2 regions of the Paraburkholderia sp. J94 genome follow, and region 1 is predicted to be linked to the other one. Evidence: riboswitches for the same ligand, from Rfam matches in the RefSeq annotation. Region 1 holds a riboswitch; the other holds the start of a gene.
The links. A riboswitch is a leader RNA that binds a small molecule or an ion and turns the genes downstream of it on or off. The one in region 1 is predicted to bind FMN.

Region 1 (15,786 bases):
TTTGGTCACGAATTACCGCGTGATCCTCAGGCGGGATTGAGTTTCAAGCGAACGACGCCTGCGCCATTTCAGATCGTGCCATCCGAATTCCTGCGCCGCGCCCAGCGCATGCGGCCGGAAGATCCGCAAGCCACCGTATCGGCATTCTCGCAATGGATCTATTCGCTTTACGCCTCCGCATATGGCGACGAAGAAGATCGCGAGCGCGGCAAGGCGCGCGAACCGTTGATTTACCAGACTCGATTGCAGGGGCAAGGCGGCGTTCACGACGGCTTTCTACGCAGCATCGGCTCGGAGTGGCGGCTGATTCACAATGGGCTGCACATGCCCGGTCAGGATCATGTCGATTACTTCACCATCGACTCATTGCGCGTGAACGGCGAGGCGTTGCGAGCGGCGCCCGACCTGATTTATCGGCATCCGCGTTTTAACGAAGTCATGGTGGTGGAGATCAAAAACTCCTGGATGACCATTCCGTCGAATCTCTGGCCCAATATCTGGGGGCAACTCTGGTGCTATGCGCAACTCGACGTTGCCCGAAACGCCAATCGGGTGACGGTTGTTGGCGAGGTGTGGGGCGAGCACAAAATCTGGGTCGGGCGCGGCCGCAAGCGCGAGGAGTATGAATCCGTCTATCTCCGCGCATGCGAGCGCCGCGATCCTCGCGCGCCGGCCTATGACCGGTTCTTTCGCGCGTTATTCGACATTTACTGCGGGCGAAGCGGGATTTAATCGGTCCTTGATCAATCCTCCATGATGGCCGTAATTCTGCCCTCACGAATCGCCTTGATGAATTCCCGATAATCCCGTTTGTTCTGCGAACTGTATTCCGTGGCGAATTCGGTAATGGCATCGTCGAAGGTCTGACCGGATCCCATATAACCGGCAATGGCGGCGGCATCGCCCGAACGCGCGTGCGCACGCGCGAGCGCGTGGGCGCACATGCGTCCGTATTGGCGGAGCATGCCCGTATCGAGCGATTCGATCACCACCGACATTTTCATGTCGCGCAATTGCCGGAGATAAAAATCGCGCCCGTTCTTTCCCCGGCACCAGCCGAGGAAAACATCGCTGGCGGACTGCATGATGCGCTGCCCCGCAATCACGCGCTGGCCATGATTCGCATGCAGACTCTTTCCCGCATAGGCTTCGAGCACCGACGCCTTCGCCTCCTTGACCTGCAGGAATAGCGGGTCGTTGTCGGAGGCCATGAACAGGCCGACCGCGCACATCGTCCCGACGCTGCCCACGCCCACCACCTTGATCGCCAGGTCGACGAATGCGAACCGGTCGAACAGCACGCGCACGTGCTCGGCCAGGCTCTCCCGATACGAGGCGATCGCCTCGGCATAGCCCGATTCGAGTCCGGGGACGCTGTCGCCCGTGGGATGGTAAATGAGCGGCGGCTCGTCCTTGATGCGCGGATGGCCGCCTGCCTCCGTGACGAGCTTCGGATAGAGATGGTCGGGAACCGTCTTGCGCCGCTCGGTTTCGATGCGCTGGGCGATACGCTTGCGCACCCTCTCCACGACGGCGGGATCGCCCGCGCGGTCCTCGTACTTTTGCAGATCGATGCGCTCGTACCAGACATCGAGCGCGCGCATGGACGCGTAGTCGAGCATCCGCTCGCGATATTCGCGCGCGAGGTCGGTGGTCACGCGCAGAATGTCGCTGTAGGGCAGTTCCAGATGCTGCGCGGCGATCACGACGCTCGCGGCAAGACGCTTCAAATCCCATTCGAACGGCGCGGGCAGCGTCTCGTCGAGATCGTTGATGTCGAAGATCACGTTGCGTTCCGGCGTCGCGAATCCGCCGAAGTTCATCAGATGCGCGTCGCCGCATGCCTGCACGCGCAGGCCGCTGGTGGGCGTCGTCGCGAGGTCCGCGGCCATCACCGCCGCCGCGCCGCGATAGAACGCGAAGGGCGACGCCGCCATGCGGCCGAAGCGAACCGGAATCAGGCTCGCGATGCGGCCTTCGTTCGAGGCTTCGAGCAGTTCGACCAGATCGGGGCGCGGCTCCGGCGTCTTCCACCCGGCCTGGGACGAGCGGGGCACCGCGTCGCGCAGGGTCCGCCCCTGTGCGGCCCGTTCGTCCGGCGAGCTGTAAGCGGGCGCCGGCGTGCCGTGTTGCTGCGCGTTTTTGCGTGAAATGGCCTTGTCCACGACATCTCCCATCAGGTAGGTCAGCGCAGTAGAGGTCACGCCTCCAGACGGCGTGACGGGCCGGGAGCGGTGGCTCGAACGGCGTCGATGTTCGCAAACCGTTGTCGAACGCGATACTGGCGGCTGGATCTTATGGTGGCGCGGCGGGATTTTGAGTCAATCGGACGTTGGTCCTATGGCCGTTGACCGGTCGCGCACGGCGACGATAACGGCGGCAGGGCAGCGCATTGACATTGCTGCATCGCGTTTCGGCTGCGTGACTTGCGCAGCCGAAGCGATATGGAAGGGGACGTCGTGTTCGGCGCGATCAGCGTGCGTGTGTGCGTGTGTGCGTATGTGCCTGTGAGGACGACTGCGCGCCACGCTTCGCGCCCAACGCTTACGCGTAGATGATCTTGATGCCGAGCTTCGTGACCCAGTCGGCGAATTCCGCGTCCAGGCCTTCGTCGGTGATCAGATAGTCGATCTGGTCCATCGCGCCGAACGTGGCGAATTCGCGCTTGCCGAACTTCTTCGAATCGGCGAGCAGATAGACCGTTTTTGCCGCGTCGATCATCGCGCGCTTCACGTGCAGGTCGATGAAGTCGGGATACGAAATGCCCGATTCCATGGCGACGCCGCCCGCCGCGAGAAAGAGCTTGTCGACGAACATGCCTTCGAAAAACGTCGACGCTTTCTCGCCCGACACCGCAATCGTCTCCGCCTTGAAGATGCCGCCCGTGAGCATCACGCGGTTGGTCGGCTCGGCGCCCAGCAGGATCGCGATATTCAGCGCGTTGGTGACGATGCGCAGGTTCTGGCGGTCGAGCAGATTCTTCGCAAGCTCGGTTGTCGTCGCGCCGCAATCGAGAATGACCGCGTCGCCGTTCGCGATCAGCGTCGCCGCCTTGCGCCCGATCTGCGCCTTTTCCTCGCTCGTCGGCAGGATGCTGGCGCTCGGCAGTTTCTGGGCGGGCTCGGCTTGCGCGGTCTTGAGGCGCACGTTGCCATGGACGCGTTCGACGTGTCCGAGGCGCTGCAGCTCGTCAATGTCCTTTCGAATGGTGGGCATCGAAACGCCGAATTCGCTGGAAAGCTCGGAAAGCTTGACCAGCTTGGCCGCCTGCACCTTTTCGAAAATCTTCTCTGTTCTGGTCCTTTGGTCCATGTTTTTTCCCTGCAAGCCGCCCGCCCCGCAAATCCGGACGTTACGGCCTGTATTTTGCCCGATTCGAGGCCGTACCGCGACCGGCCTGGTGTTTTCCCTGTTTGCTTTGATTTCTCTTTGACTTTCTATAGAAAGTAACAGAAACTCGATTTCACGCAAACAGGAAGTTCGGGAGCAGGGAATGGAAAACCCCTACAAGCAGTCTGGCGAGCCGCTGCACAGGCGGGCGCAGGAAATCCGCAAGAAGATTTGCACGATGAATTCGGCGGCGAAAAGCGGTCATACGGGCGGCGACATGTCGGAAGCGGACATCCTCGCGGCGCTCTATTTCCATGTGCTGCGCTACGAGGTGCAGGCCGACCGCACCGTGAAGTGGCAGGACGAGTTCATCCTCAGCAAGGGGCACGGCGTGGGCGGCCTCTATTCCTGCTTCGCGGAACTCGGCTGGATCGAGGGCGCCGAGCTGCCCACCTATCTGCAGGACAATTCGCGGCTGCCGGGCCATCCGGTGCGGCAAAAGCTGCCGACGCTCGTGACCGTCAATACCGGCGGCCTGGGCCACGGCCTGCCGATCGCGGCGGGGCTCGCGATGGCGAAACAGCGCCACGCCGAACAATCGGAAGGTCCGACGGGGCGCGTGTTCGTACTGACCGGCGACGGCGAACTGGAGGAAGGTTCGAACTGGGAAGCCGCCATGGCCGCCGCGCACTTCGAACTGTCGAACCTCGTGGTGATCGTCGACCGCAACCGTCTGCAACTCGCCGATTTCACCCACAACATCATGGACCTCGACCCGCTCGATGAGAAATTCCGCGCGTTCGGATTCGAAGTTCACGACGTCAATGGAAACAATTCCGACGCCGTTTGGAAACTAATCGAAAGTCTCGATTACGCCAATCGCAAGCCGAAAGTGCTGATTGCGCACACGATCAAGGGTCGCGGCGTGTCGTTCATGGAGAACGTGCCGGCCTGGCATCACAAGTTCCCTGACGAGAAACAACTCAAGCAAGCACTGGAGGAGCTGGACCATGCGTGATTCCGCCGATTTGCGCGATGGCGCGGTGAGCGCGCTGAGCCGCCTGACGGCCGCGGGCCAGGACATCATCGTGATGGTGGCCGACTCCACGTCCACTTCGAAGATCGGGCCGTTTCTCGAAAGCTGGCCCGAGCGCGTCATCAACGTGGGCATCGCCGAGCAGAACATGGTCGGCATGGCCGCCGGTCTCGCGCTGGGCGGGCACATCGTGTTCACGGCCAACGCCGCGCCGTTCCTCGTGGGCCGCGCGAACGAGCAGGTCAAGAACGACATCTGCTACAGCGCGACCAACGTGAAGATGCTGGGCCTGAACGCGGGCGTGGCCTACGGTCCGCTGGCGTCGACCCACCATGCCATCGACGACATCTCGATCATGAGCGGCTTCGGCAACGTGCAGATCTTCGCGCCGTGCGACGAAGCGGAAGTGGTGCAGGTGATCGACTACGCCGCCGCCGTCGACGGGCCGGTCTATATCCGCCTCGACAACGCGAAATTCCCCGTGGTCCACGACGCGTCGTATCGCTTCGAGCCGGGCCGTCCCGATGTGCTGATCGAAGGCCGCGGCGTCGCCGTCATCGCGCTGGGCTCGGTGGTCGGCGAGGCGCTCGAAGCCTGCGAGCGTCTGCAGCAGCAAGGCATGAATCCGACGCTCGTGAATCTCTCGTCGCTGCGCCCGCTCGATCAGGACGCGCTCGCCACGATCATCGAGCGGCACGATGCCGTGGTCACCGTCGAGGAACATTCGCTGCATGGCGGGATCGGCGCGATCGTCGCGATGCTGATGGCGCGCCGCCAGATTCCGCGCCGCCTGACCACGCTCGGCGTGACCGAAGGCGAATTCGCGCACTACGGCACGCGCAAGGGCATTCGCCGCCATTACGGTATCGACGCCGATGGCATTGCCGAAGCGGTGCAGGCACAATCCGCGCGCTGAGCCGCGCGACGCATCGGACAGCATCCAATTTCAGCCCCGAGAGGCACAGGAAGGAGACGGAAAAGTGAGCATTCAATATGACATGTCGCTGCGCCACGGCGTCGATTTCGACTTTCGTCTGGACGGCAAGGTCGCGGTCGTGACGGGCGGCCTCGGCGGCATCGCCATGGCGACCAACGCAGCGCTGATCGCGAAGGGCGCGCGCGTCGCGATCCTTTATCCGGCGTTCGAGGAGCCACGCGTGCAGGCCGCGGTCGAGGAACTGGGCGCGGCCAACGCGAAGGCCTTCGCCTGCGACGTCGCCAACGAAGCGGATGTCGAGCGCGCCATCAAGGCGGCGGTCCAGCACTTCGGCGACCTCCATCTGCTCGTGAACGCGGCGGGCTGCATCACGCTCACGCCCGCCGTGGACATCGGTTTCGACGAATGGCAGAAGCAGATCGGCGTGAATCTCACCGGTCCATTCCTCTGCTCAAAACACTTCGCGCGCCATGTGCTCGCGAGCGGCCACGGCGGCAAGATCGTCAATATCGCCTCGCAGGCGGCGACGGTCGCGATCGATCAGCACTGCGCCTACACGTCGGCGAAGGCGGGTCTGATCGGCATGACCAAGGTGCTCGCGAAGGAATGGGCCGCGCGCGGCATTACCGTGAATACGGTCTCGCCGACCGTGGTGCTGACGCCGATGGGCGCGGCGGCGTGGGACGGCGAAAAGGGCGAGAACATGAAGAAGCTGATTCCGGTGGGCCGCTTCGCCTACACCGACGAAATCGCCGCCGCCATTCTGTTCCTGCTGTCGAACGGCGCCGACATGATCACGGGCGCCGACATCATGATCGACGGCGGCTACACCATTTGCTGACACGGCAGGTCTGGTGCGGACCCGCGCGATGCGGGCCGCTTCATGAAAAAAAGACGTTCAATCCGGAGACAAAACATGTGGAAGAAGCTTGCACTCACGGCCGCGGTCGCCGCCACCTGCGTGGCTGCCCTGCAACCCGTCAACGCGCTCGCGGCGGGTAAAGGCACCATCGCGATTCTCGTGAATGCGCTCGACAACCCGTACTATGCGGCGGAAGCGAAGGGCGCGGAAAAGGAAGCGAAGAAGCTCGGCTACGACACGATCGTGCTTTCCCATGGCGAGGACGTCAACAAGCAGAATGAACTGGTGAATCTCGTTATCGGCAAGGGCGTGAAGGGCATTATTCTCGACAATGCCGATTCGAATTCCAGCGTCGCCACGGTTCGGACTGCAAAAGAGAAGCACGTGCCGGTGGTGCTGATCAATCGCGAGATTCCGAAGGACGGCATCGCCATCGCGCAACTGAGCCACAACAATCTCGAAGCGGGTTCGGAAGTCGCGCAGCGCTTCGTCGAAGCCATCGGCGAAAAGGGCGAATATGTCGAATTGACCTGCAATCTCGCGGACAAGAATTGCGTGACGCGCTCGCAGGCGTTTCATCAGGTGCTCGATCAGTATCCCGACCTGAAGATGGTCGCGCGCCAGGACGTGAAGGGCGCGCTGCTGCCGGCCAAGCAGGCGATGGATTCGATTCTTCAGGAGCATCAGCATATCAAGGGTGTGATCGCCGGTAACGGTCCGGCAGCGCTGGGCGCGATTGCCTCGCTCGATTCGGCCAACCGTAAGGACGTGATTGTCATGGGCATCGACGGCAGCAACGACGAACGCGACTCGATCCGCGCGGGCAAGCTGAAGGCGACCGTCATGCTCCAGGCGCAAGGCATCGCGCAGCATGGCGTCGATCTGCTCGACAAATACATCCGCACCGGCGCGACGGGCGAACCCGAGCGTCAACTCACGCGCGGCATTCTGATCACGAAAGACAACGCCTCCAAGGTGAACGATTTCTACTACACCAAGTAAAAGCATTTCGGTGTCACGCGGGCGCGGCCGGCAAAGCGTGGCATGCGCCGCGCCCGTGGAAGTCTTCAAGTGAGGTCGTCATGGTTGATTCGATTTGCACCGTGGTACGAAGCCAGGGTGGTCGTGCCGCGAAAAGCTGGCTCGTTGTGCTGGGTGTCGCCTCGCTGGCGGGCTGTCATGTCGTGACGGATCAGGAACTGGCCGCGATACGCGCGCAAGGCCAGCATCATGGTCCCGATCCGGTCGCGATGTTCAATGAGCAGATGATTCCCTACGCCGACAAGAACGCCAAACCGGCGGCCCAGGTCATCGGCGCGCTCAGCCAGAATTTCGACGACGCCTGCAAGCAATACGGCGTGCGGCAAAGCTCGGCATTCCCCTGCAATTTCTGGATTCGCGTGCAAGGCAAAGTCACGCGTATCGACACCACCTCGCGCGTCGGCCGCGCCTATGTGGACGTGACGCCCGCGAGCGGCGGCGAGCCGGTGCACGTCGCGCTCGAAACCGGCCCGGTCGTGATCGGCACCGGCGTGCGCGACGGCTTCCCCGGCGTGAAATACGGCGACTTCGACGATCAATCGAAGTTCGCGGTGTTCGGTCAGGCAATCAACAAGCTCGTTGTGGCGCGCGCGCAGGAATCGCTCAAGCTCAAGGTCGGCCAGACCGTGGATGTCGCGGCCGTCTATAGCAGCTGGAGCGAACCGGCAGGCGAAATTCGGGCGATACCGGTGGCATGGAAATGAGCGAAACGATCGAAGCGAACGAGTCGCGGCTCGCGAACGCCGCGAATGTGATCGAGACGCGCGGGCTGTCGAAAATCTATCCCGGCACCGCGGCGCTCGTGGACGTCGATTACAAGGTTCGGCGCGGCAAGGTCAATGTGCTGATCGGCGAGAACGGCGCGGGTAAATCGACGCTGATGAAATTGCTCGCGGGCGCCGAAACCGCGACGTCGGGCGAGATTCATATCGACGGGCAACTCGCGACGATTAGCGACGTGCGCAGCGCCGAGGCGCATGGCGTGGGCATCATCTTTCAGGAACTCAATCTCTTTCCCGATTTGAGTGTCGCCGAGAATATCTTCACCGGCAACGAATTGACGAGCGGCGGCGTGATTCGTTCGAAAGACGAAATTCATCAGGCGAAAATCCTGCTGGACCGTCTGCAGATTCCGATCAATCCGCGCACGCGTCTCGGCGATCTTTATGTCGGTCAGCAGCAGCTCGTGGAAATCGCCAAGGCGCTTTCGCGGCACATCAAGGTGCTGATCATGGACGAGCCCACGTCGGCGCTCTCGCGGCACGAGGTGGAGATTCTCTTCAAGATCATTGGTCAGCTGAAAGAAGAAGGCGTGACCGTGATTTATATCTCGCACCGCCTTGAGGAAATCATGGCGATCGGCGACTGCATCACGGTGCTGCGCAACGGGCGGCTCGTCGCGGAAGACGATATTGCGAATATCGACATTCCGTGGATCATCGAAGCGATGGTTGGCTCGTCGAAGAAACGTTTCGCGTTCGAACAGCACGCGATCGGCAACGAGGTGCTGAAAGTCAGCGACGTTTCGCTCAAGCGCTCGAACGGCATTTACGCGGTCGATCATGTGTCGTTCTCGGTGCGCGCCGGCGAAGTGATCGGCATTTACGGGCTCATGGGCGCGGGCCGCACCGAACTGCTCGAAACGCTATTGGGCGCGCAGCCGAACGCAGTGGGCGAAATCGAACTGGCCGGCAAGGCCATCGAGGATCTGCCGATTCCGAAGCGCATCGAAGCGGGCATCGCGCTGGTGCCCGAGGATCGCCAGAAGCAGGGCATGATCCAGCTGATGTCGATACTGGAAAACATGACCTTGTCGAGTCTCGGCAAATTCGCGAACCGGCTGAAATTCGGCGCGCTCAAGCGCGAGAAGCAGGTCGAAGCGGCCGACGATATCGTCAAGCGGCTCGCCATCAAGGCCGCTTCGGTGGATGCGCCGATCACGTCGCTCTCCGGCGGCAACATGCAGAAGGTGGTGATCGGCAAGGCGCTGCTGACGTCGCCGAAAGTGCTGCTGATGGACGAACCGACGCGCGGTATCGACGTGGGCGCGAAGGAAGACGTCTACAAGACGATCAGCCTGCTCGCGAAGTCCGGCATTGCGGTTATCTACGCGACCTCCGAACTCGACGAAGCCGTGGCGGTTTCCAATCGGGTCTTCGTGATGGCCAGCGGCAAGCTCACGGCCATCATGGAGCGCTCGCAGTTTGACAGCGAACGCATCGTGCGCGCATCGACACCGGCCACGGCAGTGGTCTGAGGCAACCGAGGTAGACACCATGAATACTCCCAATAGCAGCAATCCTTCGCTGCATCCGGTGCACACGAAACACAATCGCCAGGGCGCCTATGTGGCGGCGCGCTTCGCGGTCAATCTGCTCAAGCTGCGCATCTTTATCGCGCTGTTCGCGATCTTCATTGTTTTCTCGCTCACCGCGGACAATTTCCTCTCGACCGGCAATATGCTGATCATGGCCAAGCACGTGACGGTCGTGGCGATTCTGTCGATTGGCATGACGCTCGTGATCCTGACCGGCGGCATCGATTTGTCGGTGGGTTCGATCGTCGGGATCAGCGGCATGGCGGCCGGTTATCTGCTGCTTCAAGGCATACACATCGGCCACTATGTGGTGTTCTTCAATCCGGTTGGCGTCGCGCTGATTGCGTGTCTGCTCGGCGCGCTGATCGGCGCGGTGAACGGTTATCTGATCACCGCGCTCAACGTTGCGCCGTTCATCGCCACGCTGGGCATGCTCTATGTCGTGCGCGGCGCCGCGCTGCTCGTGAACAACGGCAGCACCTATGCGGACCTCGAAGGCAATCCGGCGCTCGGCAACACGGGTTTCGAATTCCTCGGCAACGGCACGATCATGGGCCTGTCGGTGCCGGTGTGGATCATGCTCGCGCTGGCGGCCATCACCATTTTCATCGCGCGTAAAACGCCGCTCGGACGACGCATCTATGCGATCGGCGGCAACGAGCAGGCCGCGCGCTTTTCCGGCATTCGCACCAATCGCGTGAAGCTGTTCGTCTACACGTTCTCGGGTTTTTGTGCGGCCATCGTCGGGCTGGTGATTACGGCGCAATTGCAGACCGCGCACCCGCTGACCGGCGAGACCTACGAACTGAACGCCATCGCGGCCGTGGTGCTCGGCGGCACCGCGCTGATGGGCGGACGCGGCACGGTGTTCGGCTCGGTGGTGGGCGCGTGCGTGATCAGCATCCTCGGCGACGGCATGGTGATGTGCGGGATCAGCGACTTCTGGCAGATGGTCATCAAAGGGCTCGTGATTATCTTCGCCGTGGTGGTCGACCAGTTGCAGCAGCGTCTGCAATCGCGCATGGTTTCGCTGACCGCCTGATCCGATACCCGGGAAAAAGACATGCACTACGTTCTGGCTATCGATCAGGGAACCAGCGGCACGAAGGCGCTCGTCTTCGACGCCGAAGGGCAGGTGCACGCGCGCGGCTTCGCGGCGGTGGCGTGCACGCATCCGCAGGCGGGCTTCGTCGAGCAGGACGCCGACGCGCTTTACGATTCGGTCTTGCAGGCCGTCGCGGCGTGTCTGGCCGCGTTTGACGGCGAGCCGCGCGATATCGTCGGCGTGGGGATTTCGAATCAGCGCGAAACCGTCGTGCTGTGGGACGAACAGGGCAAGCCGATCGTGCCCGCCGTGTCGTGGCAATGCCAGCGCTCGCTGCCGATCTGCGAGCGGCTCAAGCGCGACGGCATGGCGCCGCTGATCGCGCAGAAAACCGGCTTGCTGATCGACCCGTATTTTTCCGGTACCAAACTCATCTGGCTCAACGAAAACGATGCGCGTGTGCGCGAGCACATTCAGCGCGGCAGCGCGCGCTTCGGCACTGTCGATAGCTGGCTGCTGTATCGGCTGACGAAAGGCGCGGCGTATCGCGCCGACTATACGAATGCGTCGCGCACGATGCTGTTCAATCTCGCGAAGCTCGAATGGGATCAGGAACTGGTCGACGCGCTCGGCCTGCGCGGCTTGCGTTTGCCGGAACTGAAGCCGTCCGCTTCGCACTTCGGCGAAACGGATTTCAACGGCTTGCTCGCGCACCCGGTGCCCATCGTCTCGATGATCGGCGACTCGCACGCGGCCGCCGTGGGCGAGGGCTGCCTGATGCCCGGCGTCGCGAAGGCCACCATGGGCACGGGCTCGTCGATCATGATGAACGTCGGCCGCGAGCCGCAGCCGCCCGCGCATGGCCTCGTCTCGACCTTGTGCTTCGCCACGGGTTCGCGCGTGGACTACGCGATGGAAGGCATCATCATCAGCGCGGGTTCGACGCCGGCCTTCCTCAAGGAGAAGCTGAATCTGTTCGGCGATTTCGCCGAGGCCGAACGCGCCTTCACGGAGTACGACAACGGCGGCGTGTTTCTGATTCCGGCTTTCTCGGGTATCGGCTGCCCGCACTGGAAATATCCGGGCGGCGCGCAGATCGTCGGCATGCAATTCTCGACGTCATGGCAGCACGTCGCGCGCGCCGCGTACGAATCCATCGTCTATCAGATCAAGGATGTGATCACGGTGATGGAACAGTCCGCGAACGTGCGCCTGAGCGAGCTGCATCTCGATGGCGGTCTGGTGCAGCGCCCCTTCCTGCTTCAATACCTCGCCGATACCTTGAATCGCCCGGTCAGCACGCTCGCGCTCAGCGAGATTTCGGCGGCGGGCGCCGCGGCGCTGGCGCTGCTCGAAACCGGCTTGATTCCCTCGCTCGACGCGCACCGCGAAAACCGAGCGATCGCGCGGCGCGTGGAGCCGGGCAGCGGCGTGGACGCGGCCGCGCGCAATCACGAGCAATGGCTGAAGTGGATCGGCCGTCTTTAAACGCAGGGTTTTGGGAGAGAGCAACGTGAGTGACGAAGCAAAGCGGTTCGTAGGCAAGGTGGTCGTCGTGACGGGCGGCAGCCGCGGCATTGGACTGGGCATTGCCGAGCGCTTCGCGCGCGAAGGGGCGAAGGTGTGCGTGTCGGCGAACGAAAAGAGCGTTCACGACGCAGCGGCGGGCTTGCGCGACGCGGGCTATGAAGCGATCGCCGTCGAGGCCGACGTGACGAGCAAGGCGCAGGTGGTCGCGCTCTACGACGAAGTGGCGGCGAAGCTCGGCGAAGTCGATATTTCGGTGCAGAACGCGGGCGTGATCACGATTGCGAAGCTGCCCGATCTGAGCGAAGCCGATTGGGACAAGGTGATGGCCGTGAACACCAAGGGCGTGTTCCTGTGCTGCCAGGAAGCGGCGACGCGCATGCTGCGCGCGGGCAAGGGCGGGCGGCTGATCAATACGGCGTCGGGGCAGGCGCGTCAGGGCTTTGTCTATACGCCGCATTACGCGGCCAGCAAGTTCGGCGTGCTCGGCATCACGCAGAGTCTCGCGAAGGAACTCGCGCCCACGGGCATCACGGTCAACGCGTTCTGTCCGGGCATCATCACCACGGATATGTGGGCGTACAACGACGAGGCCTGGGGCAAGCTGCTCGGCGACTACAAGCCGGGCGAGCTGATGAAGGAATGGGTCGACAACATCCCGATGAAGCGCGCGGGGAGCGGCAAGGACGTGGCGGGGCTGGTGGCGTTTCTGGCGTCGGACGACGCGTCCTATATCACCGGCCAGACGATCAACGTGGACGGCGGCATGTTCATGTCGTGATGCGGGGGTGATGCAGACGTGATCCATGCGAGCGACGCCGTGCGAGGCACCGGCGTCGCTCGCGGCTGCCTCGACGGGCAGCCGCGCGAGAGCGCTTTAGCGCACCGGCAGGGCGGCGAGCTTGCTGACCGTATCGGCGCAGGCGTGCGCGGCTTCCGCGCCCTTCACGACGAAATGCTCGCGGAAATACTTCACGTGTTCTTCGCCGTGGAAATGATGCGGCGTGAGCACGACCGAAAACACCGGCGTGCCGGTTTCCAGTTGCACTTGCATCAGGCCGTCGATCACGGCCGTCGCGACGAAATCGTGACGATAGATGCCGCCGTCCACCACGAGGCCCGCCGCGACGATGCCGGCGTAGCGGCCCGTTTGCGCGAGGCGCTTGGCGTGCAGCGGGATTTCGAAGGCGCCGGGCACTTCGTAGAGATCGATGTCGTCGGCGCTATAGCCGTACTTCTGGATCGATTGCACGAAGGAATGCTTCGCCTGATCGACGATGTCGCGATGCCAGCAAGCCTGGATGAAAGCGAGACGCGGACGGTTGTCGGCGGAGGCAGCGACGGCCTGGGATTCGATGTTGCTAGAGATGTTCATGGACTTCAGCCTGTTTTGTGTGAACAGGGCGAAGGACGGCCGCGCCTCTCGCGAGACGCGAAAAGGCGCGGGCCATCCTGTTCTCTTTCATCCGGACTATACCGTCGGCCCCGGAATCCAACCGGGTCTGCTGACCTCTGCGATCGCGTCAAGCAGGTTGCGATGGCAGAGCGCTCGCGGGCTACGTCGTACTGGACGATTACCGCCGGTGGGGAATCTCACCCCGCCCCGAGAACGTGTTCGTGAGCATGCTTATTCACGAACGGGTTGTACGGTAGCACGAATCAGCCGTTTGTGCACAGCCGCAAACAGCCTGAGTTTCCCTTCTAAATCTGGCACTGAATTCAATGCCGACGCCATGCTGGCGGTTGCGGCAGTCGAGCAGACAAGGAGCGAATGCAATGAAGCATCAGCGTGATTTGAGCGCCGCGCGGCGGGTGGGCGTGGCCGTGACGGACGGGGCCTCGTCATGGCGTCCGTGAGCCGTCGTCGCGCGCCGGGACGCGGCGTGGGCGGACCGCCGCGCTGGTCGAAGCAATGGCTGCTGCCGATGCCGCACGAGTCGGTGCGCAGCCTGTCGCTGAATGCGCATCTGGCGCTGGAAGCGTGCCGCGCGGAACGCGGCAATCAGCACATGCTCAACGAACTCACGCGCCTGACCTATCTGTCGTTCTTCATGTGGGAAGCGGGCGTGGGCCACGCGCAAGCGGGCGTCTATGCGGAAGTGGAGGACGTGCTCAACGTGACGGTCGAGCATGCGGTGCGCAGCGGGCAATGGATCGTGAGCGCCGATGACGTTGCTGCGATCGAGGCCTTGCTCAAGGTGTACGACGAACAGTTGTCGTCCGTGAGCGCGCGAGTTTACTGCGATGCCGTCCAGCGGCTGGACAGGCTGCTGGCAACGCCGCAAACGGTGTCGCCGCTTGTTCGCAAGATGCCGCGCGAAGCCGCTGCCGATATCAGTATGTAGTTATCCTGACGAATCTGGCGCACTGCCTGGCGGATGCCCAATGCGATGATCAGGCCGCCGCACGCGATATCGATCCAGGCCTTCGCGCGCCCGCAGGCTCGATTCGACAGAACGCCCGCCCCGTGCTACCGTGCAGGCTCGTGAAATTACAAGAAAATTCGTGCATATCATGCTGACGAGCCAACGCAAGAAAGCGATCCTCGACGCACTCGAACGCGAAGGCCAGGTGCTGGCGGGCGAGTTGAGCGCGGCATTCGGCGTGTCGGAGGACACGGTGCGGCGCGATCTGCGCGAACTGGCCGCCGAAGGCCGTCTGCAGCGCGTGCATGGCGGCGCGCTGCCGGCGTCGCCGGCCGTCGCGCCGCTCGCGCAGCGTCAGGACATGGATGTGGCCGCGAAGCAGCGCGTCGCGCGCAAGGCCGCCGCGATGATCGAGCGCGGCCAGGTCGTGATCGTCGACGGCGGGACCACGTCGGCGCTACTCGTGCAATGCCTCGCGCCCGATCTGGAGGCGACCGTGGTCACGCACAGCCCGAGCGTGGCCGTCGCGCTGGCGGCGCATCCGTCGATCGAGGTCGTGCTGATCGGCGGCAAGCTCTACAAGCATTCGCTCGTGGCGGTGGGCGCGGCGGCGGTCGAGGCCATGTCGCACGTGCACGCCGACCTGTACTTCATGGGCGTGACCGGCGTGCATGCGAAGGCGGGCCTGAGCACCGGCGACTTCGAGGAGGCCTACGTCAAGCGCGCGCTCGCGCAGCGCGCGGCGGAAACGGTCGTGCTCGCGTGCGCTTCGAAGCTCAACACGGCGTCGCCGTATCGCATCGGCGAACTCGATCTGGCGCAGACGCTCATCGTCGAAGCGGGCGCCGACGCGCGGCTCGTGAAGCCGCTCGAAAAGGCCGGATTGACGATCGTGAAGGCGTAGCGCGCGGCGCGACTCAAGCGGCGTTAGTGGTGTTGGTGGCGTTAGAGCGACATGCGCTGCAACACGCGGTCGCCGAGCACGAAGCGATGATAGAGTGCGCCCGCCACATGCAGGACGATCAGGCCGAACAGCACCCACGCGAGCACGCCGTGGACGTCGCCCATCGCGTGACCGAATGACGAGCCTTGCGCGGCCAGCGCGGGCAAGGGCGCGAGGCCGGCGAGTTCGACCGTCCACGCGCGCGACGACGCATTGATCCAGCCGAGCAGCGGCACCGCGAACAACAGCACATAGAGTGCGCCGTGCGTGAGCGCGGAGACGGCGCGCATCCACGCGGGCAAGCGCGCCGAGAAATCGTCGCGCGGCGGACGGTGCGTCGCGCGCCACAACAGGCGGCACACCATCGCCGCGAGCAGCGCGC
Region 2 (15,786 bases), on a different contig from region 1:
GCTGGCTCGCGCTGGTCGCGGTCAAGCCGCTCATCGGCGCGCTGCCCGCAGCGGGCACCGCGTGGCTGCTGGCCGGCGGCATCATTTACAGCGTCGGCATCTATTTTTTCATCAACGACGAGCGCATCCGGCACGGACATGGAATCTGGCATCTGTTCGTGCTCGCCGGGAGCGTCTGTCAATTCGTGAGCGTCGCGGGCTACGTCGCCTGACGCATCCCACCGGGAATCTCCACGAAGATTGTCGCGCGGCGGCCGCAGTGTCCGCGGCCGCGCGATGCAACTTTATGCCAGCCGACGGGTCTGCATGAACCGTCGACAAGCGGCGCGCGCACTGGCGCGCCGTCCGAATACACGCGAGCGCCCGCGTTCAGCTTTACGCGGCGCGCCGTCACCGGCAGCGCCCAGCCGCTCGCGATACTGCAATACAACAGGTCTTTATGTCTTTCGATTCTCTCGGCTTGTCCGAACCGCTGGTCCGCGCTGTCAACGAACTCGGCTACACCACGCCCACGCCCATCCAGTTGCAAGCCATCCCCGCCGTGCTCGGCGGCGGCGACCTGCTCGCGGGCGCGCAGACGGGCACCGGCAAGACCGCCGGCTTCACGCTGCCGATCCTGCAACGCCTGACCGACATGCCGGCCGCCGCGGGCGGCAAGCGCGTCGTGCGCGCGCTGATCCTCACGCCCACGCGCGAACTCGCGGCGCAGGTCGAGGAAAGCGTGCGCGCCTACGGCAAGTATCTGAAGCTCAAGTCGACCGTGATGTTCGGCGGCGTCGGCATCAATCCGCAGATCGACGCGCTCAAGCGCGGCGTCGACATCGTGGTCGCCACGCCGGGCCGTCTGCTCGATCACATGCAGCAGAAGACCATCGACCTCTCGCAGCTCGAAATTCTCGTGCTCGACGAAGCCGACCGCATGCTCGACATGGGCTTCATCCACGACATCAAGCGCGTGCTCGCGAAGCTGCCGCCGAAGCGCCAGAACCTGCTGTTCTCGGCCACCTTCGCCGACGAAATCAAGGCGCTCGCCGACAGCCTGCTCGATTCGCCCGCGCTGATCGAAGTCGCGCGCCGCAACACCACCGCGGAAACGGTCGCGCAGAAGGTTTATCCGGTCGACCGCGATCGCAAACGCGACCTGCTCACGCACCTGATCCGCCAGCACAACTGGTTCCAGGTGCTCGTGTTCACGCGCACCAAGCACGGCGCGAACCGCCTCGCGGAACAACTGACGAAGGACGACATCAGCGCGCTCGCGATCCACGGCAACAAGAGCCAGTCGGCACGCACGCGCGCGCTCTCCGAGTTCAAGGACGGCACGCTGCAGGTGCTCGTGGCCACCGACATCGCGGCGCGCGGCATCGACATCGACCAACTGCCGCACGTGGTCAACTACGACCTGCCGAACGTGCCCGAGGATTACGTGCACCGTATCGGCCGCACGGGCCGCGCGGGCGCGACGGGCGAAGCGGTGTCGCTTGTCTGTGTCGACGAACACCAGTTGCTCAAGGACATCGAGAAGCTCATCAAGCGCGCGGTGCCGCAGGAAGTCATTCCGGGCTTCGAGCCGGACCCGAACGCCAAGCCCGAGCCGATCCAGCGCCGTGGCCAGCAGCAAGGCCGTGGTCAGCGTCAGGGGCAAGGTCAGAGCCAGCAAGGCCAGGGACGCGGTGCGTCGAACGGCGGCGCGCCGCGCGGCGGCCAGCGTGAAGGCGGCCAGCGGGGCGAAAGCCGTGGCGAAGGCCGCGGTGAAGGCCGCGCCAACGCCGGTGGCAACAACGGTGGTAACCGCGATGCAAACCGCGGCGAACAACGCCAGGCCAAGCCCGCGCAGAACGGCATCCGCACGGCCAAGCCGGTGAAGCAGCAAACGGCGTCGAATCACGGCGCGCAAGGCGCGCGCGGCGAACATACGCGCCGCGAAAGCCAGCGCGGCGTCTCGCACGAAAGCGCGCTCGGCCGTCAGCAGCGCAAGCCGCAATCGAATCCGGGCGCCCTGCTCGGCGGCCGTCCGGGCGGCAACTCGCGCCGCGACGGTCAGCGCGGCGATCGCTAAGCCAACGCGCGGCCCCACGCCGCGCGGCAAGCAGCCATGAAAAAGGCCCGCTTCCCAGCGGGCCCTTTTGCATCCTGCGCGAACGTGTACGAACCGCCGCGCTCAGCGGAAGTTCAGCGGAAAAACACGTGCTGCGTGATCTTCGCGAGCGGATACAACACGCTCGGCTGGATCTTCGCGGGAATATCGAGCGGCTTGAGCAGCATCTTCAAGCACATGTCGGCAGACAGATTGTGGCGCACGAGCTTGTTCACGCGCGTCGTGAGCTCGCGGTTATAGGCCGAATCCTTCGCGCGGTCGGGATAGCGGATCGCGAACACGTGACGCAGCGCGATCTCCGAATCCTCGTTCTTGATCTCCATCACGCGGCGCATGAGCGCACCGAGCACCGCGAGGCGGCCATGCCCCTCGACCTGGTTGTACTTCTTGAAGTAGCGGAAAAAGTGCTTGTAGTGGCGCACTTCGTCCGAGCGGATGTTGTCGGTGATTTCCTTGAGCACGGGCTCGCTCGAGCATTCGCCGATCGCGCGATACAAGGTGGCCGTCCCCGTTTCGACGACGCAGCGCGCGACCATTTCGAGCGCGCGGGTCTTCTCGAATTCCTCGAACGAACAGGTCTTCGAGTATTCCTCGAAGAAGCTGTTGAACGCCGTGTCCCAGTCGAACTCGGGCCAGACGTAGTTGATGTAGGTCTTCAGCGCGCGGCCGTGCTGAAGCTCCTCGTGCTCCCACTCGTTGTTGAGCCAGGCGGAAACTTCCGGGTCGCCGTTGAAAAACACGCTCAGATTGCTCGTGTAGAGGTCCGAGCCGCTTTCGATGAACGATGCCGCGCACAGCAGCAGCAGCAGGTCTTCGTTGGCGGCCGCGAGCTTGCGGTCGATCCGCGTGAGATCGATGTCTTCGATGCGCCAGGGCATCACGTGGCCAGGCTCAATGTCGTTACGCATTGTGTCGTACTCCGAAAGCGGTATCTGCTCGCGCGGCGCCTCGCGCCCGGAACCGGCTCGACTCGCCGCCGGTGCCCTGGATTTGCTCTCTCGCCGCGTAGTGAAAGGTACCGGCCATATTTAATTCATATTAGCCGTTGTTTCTTGAAGCTGCAGTCTGAGAGCACAGACCAGTCCCGCAAGCGCCAGTTCCGGGAAGAGTCGACTTGTAAGGCAGTCGTAGCGTTGATTTTGTTACGCAGCAATACCGAGTGCCGCGAGCACGACGCTACGTCATACCGCGCACCGATAGCCTGAAAGCCGCAAGCCACGGGCCTGGCGGCGATACGCGACCGGACCGCGAAGCGCCGCAGGCATGTTGAAGTGAAGGCTCACATTAAACGCGCGACGCGAACCGAAGAAAACTTCCAAACCGCCCGGTTGACGGAGCGCAATTTGAGCGTCGTCGCTGCGTCCGTGCGCGATGCGTGGCGAATCGGTGCCCGAGCGCGGACGTGAACCCGTCCGCATTGCGCGCTGCGCCACGAACTTCAAGTGAATTCGCGGATTCGTGGGCGCGCCGCGACCGCCGCCGCAGGCAGCGAATGTCAAAGGGAATATTTTCGGGGTGTGGTTTGTACAACGCAAAGGCGTTGACTACACTCCAGTTCCCCGGCGCCGCGTCCGGGCTGGATGCTGTTTGAGTTGCCAGGGCAAGGTCGACGGATGATCGCGAACGACACGCCCGGACAGCCTCGAACGGACCGCCAACCATCCAGCCGATTCCCGACCGCGCGCCGTTGCTGGCTTTCGCTCACGCCCACCGCATGACTGTCGCCGCGCCGCCCAACGACGGGCCGCGAACGTCGACCTCTGATGCGGCAACATGGAGAGAACGATGCTGAGTCCGCATGAATTCGCCACTCTGCTGCTAGTGAAGGACGCCCCCAACCAGCTCGATATGGAACGTGAAGAACTGGACGCCCTGCTCGAACGACAGCTCGTCCAGCTGGAACGCCTGGCCTCCGGCCTCCAGCGGTGGCGACTCACCGAAATCGGCGACTCCGCGTTACGCGCCATCAAACGATGTTCGTGAGACGGGCGCTGCGCGGCCATTGCGCGGCGACGGCCTGACGGACCAGCACGCGGCCACGACGCCGCCGGCCCTTCCAGTCTCAACCGCCGCTCGATCACCGCTCAACCCAACCAACGCCCGACCTTTTCTCGACCTGCGCGGACGCCGGGATCGTCCGCCAGAACGTTGTATCGAGCCCATCCCCGATGCAGGCGCACGGCTGTAGACGTTCGCGCCTGCAGTGCATGGTCACGCGGACCCGCGCGCTTCATGCCCGCGTGACCATTTTTTTCGCGCCGCGCCCACGCTCCGCCCTGCTCGCGGACGGCCCGCTTGTGCTCAGCCGCCGCGCAAGGTCGGATCGACGGTCGCACGCCAGTTCAGCGCCTGCGCGCGCTGGTCGTTCAGATACGCCACCCACTGATCGCGCGACTGCGCGTCGCCGCTTGCGCCATGCGCCGCGTACTGCTGCGCGAGACCCGCCTGGAAGCTGCAAAAGCGCTCCTGCGGCAGCTTGCCGTGACGGTTCGCGACATAGGCGTCGTAGACCGCCGAATAGACCGCCTGGGTGTCCGCGCCATAGTCGCGCGCCTCGCCGCCACACATCTGCTGGAGCGTGGCGAAAGGCGGCGGACTGCTCCACGCGCCCACCAGGCCCGACGAATTGGCGCATCCCGCGACGAGCATCGCCGCACCGATCATCGCAAGTCCACGCATTGCGTTCTCCCCGAAATCGACTGATTGTTCCAGCGCTCATTGTCGCATCGCGCGGCGCGTGCCACACCCTGGCCGTACGGCTAACGTCGCCCTGGCGCCGACGGGCAGCCGTCGCCGGGAATCGGAAAACATCCACGCAATAGCCGAGCCGCGCGTGCAAAAGCACGTATCATGAGGCTTTCAGCGTCCCGCCTTGCCGGTCCGCGCGGCACGCCTCGCGCGTCCGAGCGCCGCCACGTGTTTTCGTCCGCCCCTAAGGCCTCTACGGCTGCTTTTTCGTCTTACGCATGATCGACCATCTCATCTGCGACTGCGACGGCGTGCTCGTCGACAGCGAAGTCATCGCCGACCACGTACTCTTCGATACGCTCAGCCGCACCTTTCCCGGCGTGGATTTCCGCGCCGCCGTGGCCTCCGCGTTCGGCCAGCAGACCTCGCGCTTTCTGGCCGACGTCGCCGAGCGCTTCAATCTCACGATGCCCGAGGATTTTCTCGAGACGATCGATCACAACTGCGAAGTCGCGATCGCCGAATCGGTGAGCCCGATCAACGGTGTGCGCGACGCGCTGCGCAAGGTCGCGCTGCCCGCCGCCGTGGTCTCGAACAGCCGCCTCACGCGCGTGCACGCGTCGGTGCGCCGCGCCGGGCTCGACACCCTCTTCGGCGAGCGCATCTTCAGCGCCGAAATGGTCGCGCGCCCCAAGCCTTATCCCGATGTCTATCTGCATGCGGCCAAAACGCTCGGCGTGGAGCCGGCGCGCTGCCTCGTCGTCGAGGACAGCCTCTCGGGCCTGAACGCCGCGCGCGCGGCGGGCATGAAGACCATCGCGTTCGTCGGCGCGAGCCATATCCCGTCGGGCTATGCCGACGTGCTGCGCGAGATGGGCATCACGCGCATCATGGAACACATGGACGAGTTGCCCGCGCTCGTCGAAGCGGGCGTGCACGGCGAGTTCGGCGACGTGCAGTCGTAACGCGATCCGTCGACAAAAGCCGATAAAAAAACGGCGCGTGAACCGCAAGGCTCACGCGCCGTTTGCATTCCGGGGCCGGTCACGCAGGACCGGCCGCCTGGTCACGAATCGCGAGAATCATGCGAAACGCGAAAAACGCGCCTTACACCAGCTCGGCGCTGCGCTCGCGCGCCACGGCGAGCGAGGCGCGGAATGCCGCCAGCTCGGCGATCGTCAGCATCGGCAAGTTGTGCAGCTTCGCGAAGTCGTCGACTTGCTGGCCGCGCGCCATCGTGCCGTCCGGGTTCATCAGCTCGCACAGCACGCCCGCGGGCTCCAGACCGGCGAGCGCGGCCAGGTCGACGGTGCCTTCGGTGTGGCCGCGGCGCGCGAGCACGCCGCCCGGCTGCGCGCGCAGCGGGAACACGTGGCCGGGACTCACGATATCGGCGGGCTTCGCGTTGGCGGCGATCGCCGCGCGGATCGTCGTCACGCGGTCGGCGGCCGACACGCCCGTGCTCACGCCCTCGCGCGCCTCGATCGAGACGGTGAAGGCGGTGCGGTTGCGGCTCTCGTTGCGCGCGACCATCGGCGGCAACTCGAGCGCGCGCACTTTCTCGTCGGAGAGGCACAGGCAGACGATGCCGCTGCATTCGCGGATGAACAGCGCCATCGTTTCGTTGGTCAGGTTTTCGGCGGCGCAGACGAGATCGGCTTCGTCCTCGCGGTCGTGATCGTCCTGAAGGACGACGGGACGGCCTTCGCGCATGGCCTGCAGCGCGGCGGCGATGCGCGGCGGCACCGGCTCGGTGTCGAGCAAGGGAAGATCGGCGATGGCGTCGAGCGGCTGCTCGACCGGGGTGTTGCGGCTGAAAGACGTAAAGGACATGTGAAACGCTCCTCGCAAGAGTTGGGCGAAAAACGTTTCAGGGCATTGCAAACAGACAGGAATCCCCGGCACGCGGAGGCTCGCGAGCGCGACGCGGCGCACCCGGCACGACGCCGGACGACGCCACGCGCACGCAGGCTGGACGCCGCGGCGGATGGGCAAACATGACCATCTGCACATCTTCTCTCATCCGGACTATGACCGTCGGCTCTGGCTTCGCACCAGATCTGCTGACCCTGCGCGCGGGAAAAAACAACGCGCAGGCGCTCGCGGGCTCGCTGGCTGGCCTTGCGGCGCGGCCGGCATACCGCCGGTGGGGAATTGCACCCCGCCCTGAAGACGCACTGATTACCGGTTGAACCGGAGAACGGAGCATACCGCGTCGCGCCTGATCGTGCAGCGCGGTAAAGATCCACTAGACAAGGCGGACAAACGGCGGCGCACGCGTCGTGTGCGCCGCCTCATCGCGGGAATTCCGAAGGAATTCGCGAGCTCAGAGCGGCTGCGGCGCGGCTTGCGGCACGTCCCAGCGCGGCGGCGTTTCGGCGTTGCGCGTCACGCGGAACACGCGCGCCTCGGTGTCGCCGGGATTGCGCAGGCTGTGCGGCTGGTCGGCGTCGAACACGATGGCGTCGCCGGTCGCGAGCAACTGGCGGCGGTCGTGCACGCTCACTTCGAGCGTGCCTTCGCTGACCACGAGGTTCACCGTCGTGCCCGGCGCGCGGCGCGTGCCCGGCTCGGTGTGCAGCGGCGCGATGCGCAGTTCGTGAAACTCGGCGGCGGCGGGCTCGTCCTCGGGATAGAGGGCGCGCGCCGAATAGCGGCCGTCGGCGCTCACGCGGCGCGGCGCACGGTCGGCGGGCAGATGCTCGAAACCGTTGACCGCATGCCGCCGCAGAAACGCCGACACCGACACCTTGAGCGCCGCCGCGACCTTGCAGAGCACCTTGATCGACGGCACGCTGCGCGCCGACTCCACTTGGGCGAGCATCGCGCGCGACACGCCCGAGGCGCGCGCCAGCGCATCGAGCGAAAGCTGACGCTCGGCGCGCAGACGCGCGAGGTTCACGCCGACCAGATGTTCGAGCGCGTCGAACGCGTTGGCGGCGCTGTCGTGCGCCTCGGTTTGCGCCGATGTTTGCGCGACCTGCGCGGCGTTGAACGCCGAACGTTCGTCGATGCCGCGAACGATTCCTTCGTGATCCGAAACAGTGTCGATGTCGACGGCGAGATCGTCGTCGCGGCGATGCGCCGTACCGCGATGTGCGGCCGGACGATCGGCCTGCGCGTGGCTCACGAGCGCGAGCGGTGAATGCATGGCAGCCTCCCAGACGCGCCGCGAACCGGCGCAAGTGCTTGAATGGAGGCAAGACTAGCATCGCGCCCCGCCGCGCCCAACGAAGTTATCTTCACACTGATATCAGCATTGCAGAGCGCGTTTTCGGGAATGCTTGTGCGCGGGAGCGATATGTCCAGACTGTGCGCTCAGGCCGCGATACGGGCGACCTGAGCGACGTAAGCGAACCAAGCGCGACGTCAGCGATACGCGATCAGCAAGCGTCCTGCCCAACCGCCACGCGCGCCGCCGACACACCGGTCTCGCGCGCATCGAGCCGCGCCGCCAGCCAGGTCAGCACAAGCGCCGCGATCGAAACAGCGGCGGCCACCCACGGCAGCGCGTCGAGCGCGAGGCCGCGCGTGATGACGAGGCCGCCGAGCCACGCGCCCATCGCATTGCCCACGTTGAAGGCGCCGATGTTCAGCGTCGAGGCCAGGTTGGGCGCGGCGGCGGCCTTCGCCACGACGCGCATCTGCAGCGGCGGCACGGTCGCGAACGCCGCGATGCCCCAGACGAACACCGTGATCGCCGCCGGAATCGCCGCGTGGCTCGTCTTCGTGAAGATCGCCATGACCACGGCGAGCGCGACCAGAATGCCCATCAGCGAGGGCATCAGCGCGCGGTCCGCCAGCTTGCCGCCGAGCATGTTGCCGAGCGTGAGGCCCACGCCGAACAGCACGAGCATCAGCGTCACGCCGTGCGGCGAGAAACCGCTCACCTGCTCCAGAATCGGCGCGATATAGGTGAACACGACGAACACGCCGCCGAAGCCCAGCACCGTCATGCCGAGCGCGATCCACACCTGCGGGTCGCGCAGCACGCGCACTTCGTGGCCGAGTCCGGCGGGCGCGTGATCGTGCAGATTGGGCACGAGCGCGGTCACGCCGATCAGCGAAATCACGCCGAAGCCGCTGACGATCCAGAACGCCACGCGCCAGCCGAACTGCTGGCCGATCGCGGTGCCGAACGGCACGCCGAGCACGGTCGCGAGCGTAAGTCCCGTGAACATCATCGCGATGGCGCTGGCGCGCTTTTCCTGCGGCACGAGCGAGGCCGCGACCACGGCGCCGATGCCGAAGAACGAGCCGTGCGCAAACGAAGCGACGACGCGCGCGACCATCAGCAGCGAATAGTTGTCGGCGACCGCGCACATCACGTTGCCGACGATGAACACACCCATCAGCAATTGCAGCGCGAGCTTGCGCGGCATGCGGCTGGTGAGCACGGCGAGCAGCGGCGCACCCACGGCGACGCCGAGCGCATAACCGGTGACGAGCAGGCCCGCGGCGGGAATCGTCACGCCGAGATCGCGCGCGACGTCGGGCAGCAAGCCCATGATCAGGAACTCGGTGGTGCCGATGGCGAAGGCGCTGATCGCCAGCGCGAGCAAGGGAATAGGCATCGAAATCTCCAAATGACAGCCTGGGTACTGCGTTGTGTGTGCTGGTGCGTTTGCGTGTGTGCGTTTGCGTGTCTGCGTTTGCGCGCGTTGTGCGATTCAGGCCGCGCCTTCCGACGCGGTCACGAACTCCACGACCACGCCCGGCGCGAGCGCGACGAACGCCTGGCGCTCGCCGCTCAGTGGCACGTCGGCGAGCTGGTACGGCACGCCGTGCGACCGAAGCCGCGCAAGCAGCGCGTGCCATTCGTCGCCGGGCGCGACGCGCAGCGCGAAATGATCGAGACGCGGCGCCGTGCGCATGGCCGCCGAGGCGCGTTGCGCAGGCACGGTCGCCTCGACCAGATGGATCACCGCGCGGCCCTGCGCGTAGAGCCAGTGCCCATCGACGGAAAACGGCGGGCGCGGCCCGTCCTCCAGCCCCGCGATCTCGCAGAAGAAGCGGCGCGCGCCGTCCAGATCGGGCGTGACGAGCGTGACGTGATCGAGTTGCATGGCGGCGTCCTTGCGTTCGTGAAGCGCGGCGCGAACTCTCAAGCGCAGCGCGAAACTCTGAAAACAGGCGCATTGTCCGGCTTCTGCGCAGACTTGATAATTGGCGTAGCATTTGAAGGATTTTCAAACGCGGTCTAATAATCGTCGCGGCAATCCGCCCGGCAATCCTCCTGGTATCGACATGGACAATCTCGGCGACGTGCGCCTCTTCGTGGAAGCCGCGCGGCTCGGCAGCCTGTCGGCGGCGGGCCGCAAGCTCGGTCTCACGCCGGCAGCCGCGAGCGCCCGCCTCGCGCGGCTCGAAGCGGAGCTGCACGCGCGCCTGTTCGACCGCACCACGCGCCAGTTGCGTCTGACCGACGAAGGCCGCGCCTATCTCACCTGTAGCGAACACGCGCTGCGCTCGCTCGACGACGCCAAGGCCGCGCTCCAGGAGGGCCAGAACGCGGTGCGCGGCAAGGTGCGCATTTCGGCGACCTCGGATTTCGGGCGCAATCTGCTGATGAAGTGGCTCGACGAATTCCGCGCGCGCTATCCCGACGTGCGTTTCGCGCTCACGCTGACCGACTCGATCTCGAATCTCGTGCTCGAGGACATCGATCTGGCGATCCGTTTCGGCACACCGCAGGACAGTTCGCTGGTCGCGCGGCGGCTCGCCCCGAACCCGCGCGTGCTGTGCGCCGCGCCCAAGTACCTCGCCCAGCACGGCGAGCCGCGCGAGCCCGCCGATCTGGCCCGCTTCGATTGCATCGTGATCGGCTCGCCGGCGGGCCCCGTCAACGAGTGGCGATTCACGCGAGGCAACGAGTCGCAGACCTACGTCGTGCCGCTGGAGAACGCGCTGGAAAGCTCCGACGGCGAGGCCGTGCGCCAATGGACGCTGTGCGGCTACGGTTTATCGGTGAAATCGATCTGGGACGTGGCCGACGACCTGCGCGCCGGACGGCTTCAGATCGTCATGCCGGAGTGGCGTTACGCCGAGCAGCCCGTGCACGCGCTCTACCACCGCAACCGCTATCTGGCGCCGCGCGTGCGCGCGCTGCTGGAGTTCCTGACCGAGCGTTTCGCGCAGGCCGCGCACGAGCTGAACGCGCTCGCGCCGTGCACCGATCCCGAGCCGCCGCGCCCCGCGCGACGCGCCCGGAACGGCGCGAACGCCTTGAAGCAAAAGGCTATAATGTCGGATTACGCTGAAAGCGATCCGCGGCCGCCGGGCTGACGCGCATCGTCATCGTTCATGGCGGTGTCGATGTGCTTTCCTCTCCGGCGAAGACCAGAAAAGCAGCACTGAAGCAACACGGCAGCAGCACCATGCGCGCGGAGCGCCCCACCGGACAGCCAGGCAGACGCGGCCAACGCGGCCCGGCCACCCGTTTCAGCCCTCATTATTTTCACCGTAGTCCTGAAGTGCACGCGTGCATCAAGCGGACAACGCCCCCAGGTGAACCACTGCGAACGGCGAACCCCGATGACCAAGAAAGTTTATGTAAAGACCTATGGCTGCCAGATGAACGAGTACGACTCCGACAAGATGGTCGACGTACTCGGCGCCGCTGAAGGACTCGTGAAGACCGACACGCCCGAAGACGCGGACGTGATTCTGTTCAACACCTGCTCGGTGCGCGAAAAGGCGCAGGAAAAAGTCTTCTCCGAGCTCGGCCGCGTGCGCGAACTGAAGGAAGCGAACCCGAACCTGCTGATCGGCGTGGGCGGCTGCGTGGCGAGCCAGGAAGGCGCGGCCATCGTGCAGCGCGCGCCGTATGTGGATCTGGTGTTCGGTCCGCAGACGCTGCACCGCCTGCCGCAGATGATCGACGCGCGCCGCGCCTCGGGCCGCGCGCAGGTCGACATCACCTTCCCCGAAATCGAGAAGTTCGACCATCTGCCGCCCGCGCGCGTGGAAGGCCCGAGCGCGTTCGTCTCGATCATGGAAGGCTGCTCGAAATATTGCAGCTACTGCGTCGTGCCCTACACGCGCGGCGACGAAGTCTCGCGCCCGCTCGACGACGTGCTCACCGAAGTCGCCGGTCTCGCCGACCAGGGCGTGCGTGAAGTCACGCTGCTCGGCCAGAACGTCAACGCGTATCGCGGCCAGCTCACGCAAGGCGCGACCGAAATCGCCGACTTCGCCACGCTGATCGAATACGTCGCCGACATTCCGGGCATCGAGCGCATCCGCTACACGACCTCGCATCCGAAGGAATTCACGCAGCGCCTGATCGACACCTACGCGAAGGTGCCGAAGCTCGTGAGCCACCTGCACCTGCCCGTGCAGCACGGCTCCGACCGCGTGCTGATGGCGATGAAGCGCGGCTACACCGTGCTCGAATACAAGTCGGTGATCCGCAAGCTGCGCGCGATCCGCCCCGACCTCTCGCTCTCGACCGACATCATCGTCGGCTTCCCGGGCGAGACCGAGGAAGATTTCGAGAAGACCATGAAGCTCGTCGAAGAGATGAGCTACGACACGAGCTTCTCGTTCATCTACAGCCCGCGTCCGGGCACGCCCGCCGCGAACCTCGAAGACGACACGCCGCGCGAAGTGAAGCTCAAGCGTCTGCAACATCTGCAGGCGACAATCGAAGAGAACGTCCAGCGCATCAGCCAGTCGATGGTCGGCCGGGTCGAGCGCATTCTGGTCGAAGGTCCGTCGCGCAAGGACCCGAGCGAACTGTCGGGCCGCACGGAAAACAACCGCGTGGTGAATTTCCCGGCGCCGCTCGCCTCGCACGCGCGCCTGACCGGCCAGATGATCGACGTGAAGATCAACCACGCGTACCCGCATTCGCTGCGCGGCGAGCTCGTGCTCGCGCACGAGGGCAATTCGTCGCTGTCGCACTAGGTTGCACCAAGTCGCTGCGGGCGGCCATCACCCGGCACCTGCAGCGCGCCATTCACGGAACACGGGAGTTCAGAGACACCTTGAAGCCGAATCAGCAGCATCTGGAATTCACCGCGCCGCACGACGACAACGCGCGGCTCGCCAACCTCTGCGGCCCGCTCGACGAAAATCTGCGGCAGATCGAGCAGGCGCTCGACGTGACGCTCGCCCGACGCGGCCATCGCATCACGATTCGCGGACGCGGCGCGAGGCTCGCGCTCACCGCGCTCGAAAACTTCTACAACCAGGCCCGCGATCCGCTTTCCGTCGACGACATCCAGCTCGCGCTGGTCGAGGCACGCCATCAGGCGAGCCGCGCGAATGCGCGCGCGAACGGTAACGGCAACGGCAAGTCCGACGACGGCGCGGAAATCGATCCGCGTTTTCGCGGCGATCCCGACCATCCGTTCGACGAACCGGCGGGCAACGACATCGACGTCGAAGAACAAGGTCCGAAGCTCTACACGCGCCGCGCCGACCTGCGCGGCCGCACGCCCGCACAGCGCGAGTATCTGAAGCAGATCATCTCGCATGACGTGACCTTCGGCATCGGTCCGGCGGGCACGGGCAAGACCTATCTCGCGGTGGCCTGCGCGGTCGACGCGCTCGAACGCGATCAGGTCAAGCGCATCGTGCTGACGCGCCCGGCCGTGGAAGCGGGCGAACGTCTGGGCTTTTTGCCCGGCGATCTCGCGCAGAAGGTCGATCCGTATCTGCGTCCGCTTTACGACGCACTTTACGATCTGCTCGGCTTCGACAAGACGGCGAAGATGTTCGAGCGCCAGATGATCGAAATCGCGCCGCTCGCGTACATGCGCGGCCGCACGCTCAATCACGCGTTCATCATCCTCGACGAGGCGCAGAACACCACGCCCGAGCAGATGAAGATGTTCCTCACGCGGATCGGCTTCGGCTCGAAGGCGGTCGTGACCGGCGACACCACCCAGGTGGATTTGCCGCGCGGCCACAAGAGCGGCCTGATCGAAGCGCAGCATGTGCTCGCGAACGTGCGCGGCATCGCCCTCACGCACTTCACGAGCGCGGACGTGGTGCGTCATCCGCTCGTCGCGCGCATCGTCGAGGCTTACGACGCGCACGCGAAGAAGGACGACAGCGGCGCCGACGCGCGCTGATGCTGGCTGAACCGGATCGACAGTTCATCATGGCCCGCGCACCGAAACTCAAACTGAACCTTCAGTTCCCCGCCGCGAAGGCGTTTCCCGAGCACAAGGCCGCGCTACCGCGCGCGACCGTGGCGGCCTGGGTGAAGGCGGCGCTGTTCGCCGACGCGGAACTGACCGTGCGCTTCGTCGACGCCGAAGAAGGCCGCACGCTCAACCGCAGCTATCGCGGCAAGGACTACGCGACCAACGTCCTCACCTTCGCCTACGCGGAGAGCGAGGACGATCCGGTCACGGGCGACCTGATCCTCTGCTGCCCGGTGGTGGAGAAGGAAGCCGCCGAGCAGAACAAGCCGCTCGCCGCGCACTACGCGCATCTGCTGGTGCACGGCGCGCTGCACGCGCAAGGCTACGATCACGAGGACGACGCCGAAGCCGAAGAGATGGAAGGCATCGAAACCGACGTCCTCAACTCGCTCGGCTTTCCCGACCCGTACAAATAAGGACCTCACCGCGCCACGCATCGCGCGCCTTCCGCCATGAACGACAAGAGCACGCCCGCCTTCGACGATCCCTCCGCGCAACCGCAGACGGAGGGTGCCGCCGGCGCGCGTGACGGCAACGCTTCAGGCAAGGCCGTGCGCGCGCCGTGCCCCGGCTATCCGCCCGCGCTCGGCGATCCGCGCCTGCTCACCGAAGACGATCTGCGCGCCTCGCTCGACTGCACGCTGCGCGACTGGGACCGCGAAAGCGATCTCTGGCTGTTCGGCTATGGCTCGCTGATCTGGAATCCGGGCCTGCCGACTGTCGAGAACGTGCGTTCGCGCGTGCACGGCTACCATCGCGGCCTGTATCTGTGGTCGCGCGTGAATCGCGGCACGCCCGAGCAGCCGGGCCTCGTGCTCGCGCTCGACCGCGGCGGCTCGTGCGCGGGCGTGGCGTTCCGCCTGGCCGCCGAAGGCGTGATGCCGCATCTGGAAGCGCTCTGGCGCCGCGAAATGCCGATGGGCTCGTACCGGCCCGCGTGGCTGCCGTGCCTGCTCGAAGACGGCCGGCGCGTCGCCGCGCTGGCGTTCGTGATGCGCCGCGACGTGCCCACGTACACCGGCAAGCTCGACGAAAACACCGTGCGCACCGTGTTCGGCTGCGCCACGGGCCGCTACGGCACGACGCTCGACTACGTGCGCCGCACCGTCGACGCGCTGCGCGAGAGCGGCATGCCCGACCGCGCGCTGGAGCGCCTGCTCGCGCGCTGCGCCTGACGCCCGCCGTGCTCCGATCGCGCCCCAGGCCGAATTTCGTCCGGCGCGCGATTACGCCGCATCTGCGTTAGGATTGATGCGAAGGCGCGTCGCTTACACGGTCGCGCCACGAGCATGTTGTATCCTTTCCCTTCCGCAACAGCGCGCCCGCCCTTCGAGGGCAGACGGGCGCACCACCATGAACGACTCTTATCCCAGTCGAAGACAAGCCGACAAACCGCAGGAAAAGCGCTCGCTGCTCGAGCGTCTGACCGACTTCATCTCGCCCGAGCCCGACTCGCGCAGCGAACTTCTCGAAATTCTCCAGGACGCGCACGCCCGCAATCTGATCGACGCCGATTCGCTGTCGATGATCGAAGGCGTGTTCCAGGTGTCCGACCTGAGCGCGCGCGACATCATGGTGCCGCGCGCCCAGATGGACGCGATCAACATCGCCGAAAGCCCTGACGAATTCATCCCCTTCGTGCTCGACAAGGCGCACTCGCGCTATCCCGTCTACGAAGGCAATCGCGACAACGTGATCGGCGTGCTGCTCGCGAAGGATCTGCTGCGCTACTACGCCGAGGAGGAATTCGACGTGCGCGGCATGCTGCGCCCGGCCGTGTTCATCCCCGAGTCGAAGCGCCTGAACGTGCTGCTGCACGACTTCCGCCAGAACCGCAATCACATC

Region 2: another riboswitch for FMN. It lies ahead of ribB (3,4-dihydroxy-2-butanone-4-phosphate synthase); the one in region 1 lies ahead of U4Y88_RS00950 (6,7-dimethyl-8-ribityllumazine synthase).

The regions. Positions count from the first base shown of each region.
Region 1 is NZ_CAJMZH010000001.1:197,856-213,641, forward strand. Features, by position in the region: gene U4Y88_RS00890 (hypothetical protein) at 1-732, shown strand, start outside; gene U4Y88_RS00895 (DUF2252 domain-containing protein) at 744-2,177, opposite strand; gene U4Y88_RS00900 (DeoR/GlpR family DNA-binding transcription regulator) at 2,545-3,471, opposite strand; gene U4Y88_RS00905 (transketolase) at 3,494-4,348, shown strand; gene U4Y88_RS00910 (transketolase family protein) at 4,341-5,282, shown strand; gene U4Y88_RS00915 (GolD/DthD family dehydrogenase) at 5,347-6,144, shown strand; gene U4Y88_RS00920 (D-ribose ABC transporter substrate-binding protein) at 6,220-7,167, shown strand; gene U4Y88_RS00925 (DUF2291 family protein) at 7,248-7,910, shown strand; gene U4Y88_RS00930 (sugar ABC transporter ATP-binding protein) at 7,907-9,463, shown strand; gene U4Y88_RS00935 (ABC transporter permease) at 9,483-10,565, shown strand; gene U4Y88_RS00940 (FGGY family carbohydrate kinase) at 10,587-12,056, shown strand; gene U4Y88_RS00945 (glucose 1-dehydrogenase) at 12,082-12,876, shown strand; gene U4Y88_RS00950 (6,7-dimethyl-8-ribityllumazine synthase) at 12,973-13,470, opposite strand; FMN riboswitch at 13,546-13,710, opposite strand; gene U4Y88_RS00955 (hypothetical protein) at 13,949-14,440, shown strand; gene U4Y88_RS00960 (DeoR/GlpR family DNA-binding transcription regulator) at 14,610-15,365, shown strand; gene U4Y88_RS00965 (cytochrome b) at 15,407-15,786, opposite strand, start outside.
Region 2 is NZ_CAJMZH010000012.1:144,902-160,687, reverse strand. Features, by position in the region: gene trhA (PAQR family membrane homeostasis protein TrhA) at 1-212, shown strand, start outside; gene U4Y88_RS25290 (DEAD/DEAH box helicase) at 440-2,059, shown strand; gene U4Y88_RS25285 (ferritin-like domain-containing protein) at 2,173-3,006, opposite strand; gene U4Y88_RS25280 (hypothetical protein) at 3,884-4,081, shown strand; gene U4Y88_RS25275 (hypothetical protein) at 4,400-4,777, opposite strand; gene U4Y88_RS25270 (HAD family hydrolase) at 5,065-5,751, shown strand; gene ribB (3,4-dihydroxy-2-butanone-4-phosphate synthase) at 5,894-6,619, opposite strand; FMN riboswitch at 6,794-6,964, opposite strand; gene U4Y88_RS25260 (XRE family transcriptional regulator) at 7,113-7,937, opposite strand; gene U4Y88_RS25255 (MFS transporter) at 8,170-9,360, opposite strand; gene U4Y88_RS25250 (VOC family protein) at 9,457-9,852, opposite strand; gene U4Y88_RS25245 (LysR family transcriptional regulator) at 10,034-11,071, shown strand; gene miaB (tRNA (N6-isopentenyl adenosine(37)-C2)-methylthiotransferase MiaB) at 11,321-12,694, shown strand; gene U4Y88_RS25235 (PhoH family protein) at 12,775-13,866, shown strand; gene ybeY (rRNA maturation RNase YbeY) at 13,896-14,357, shown strand; gene U4Y88_RS25225 (gamma-glutamylcyclotransferase) at 14,394-15,116, shown strand; gene U4Y88_RS25220 (HlyC/CorC family transporter) at 15,295-15,786, shown strand, end outside.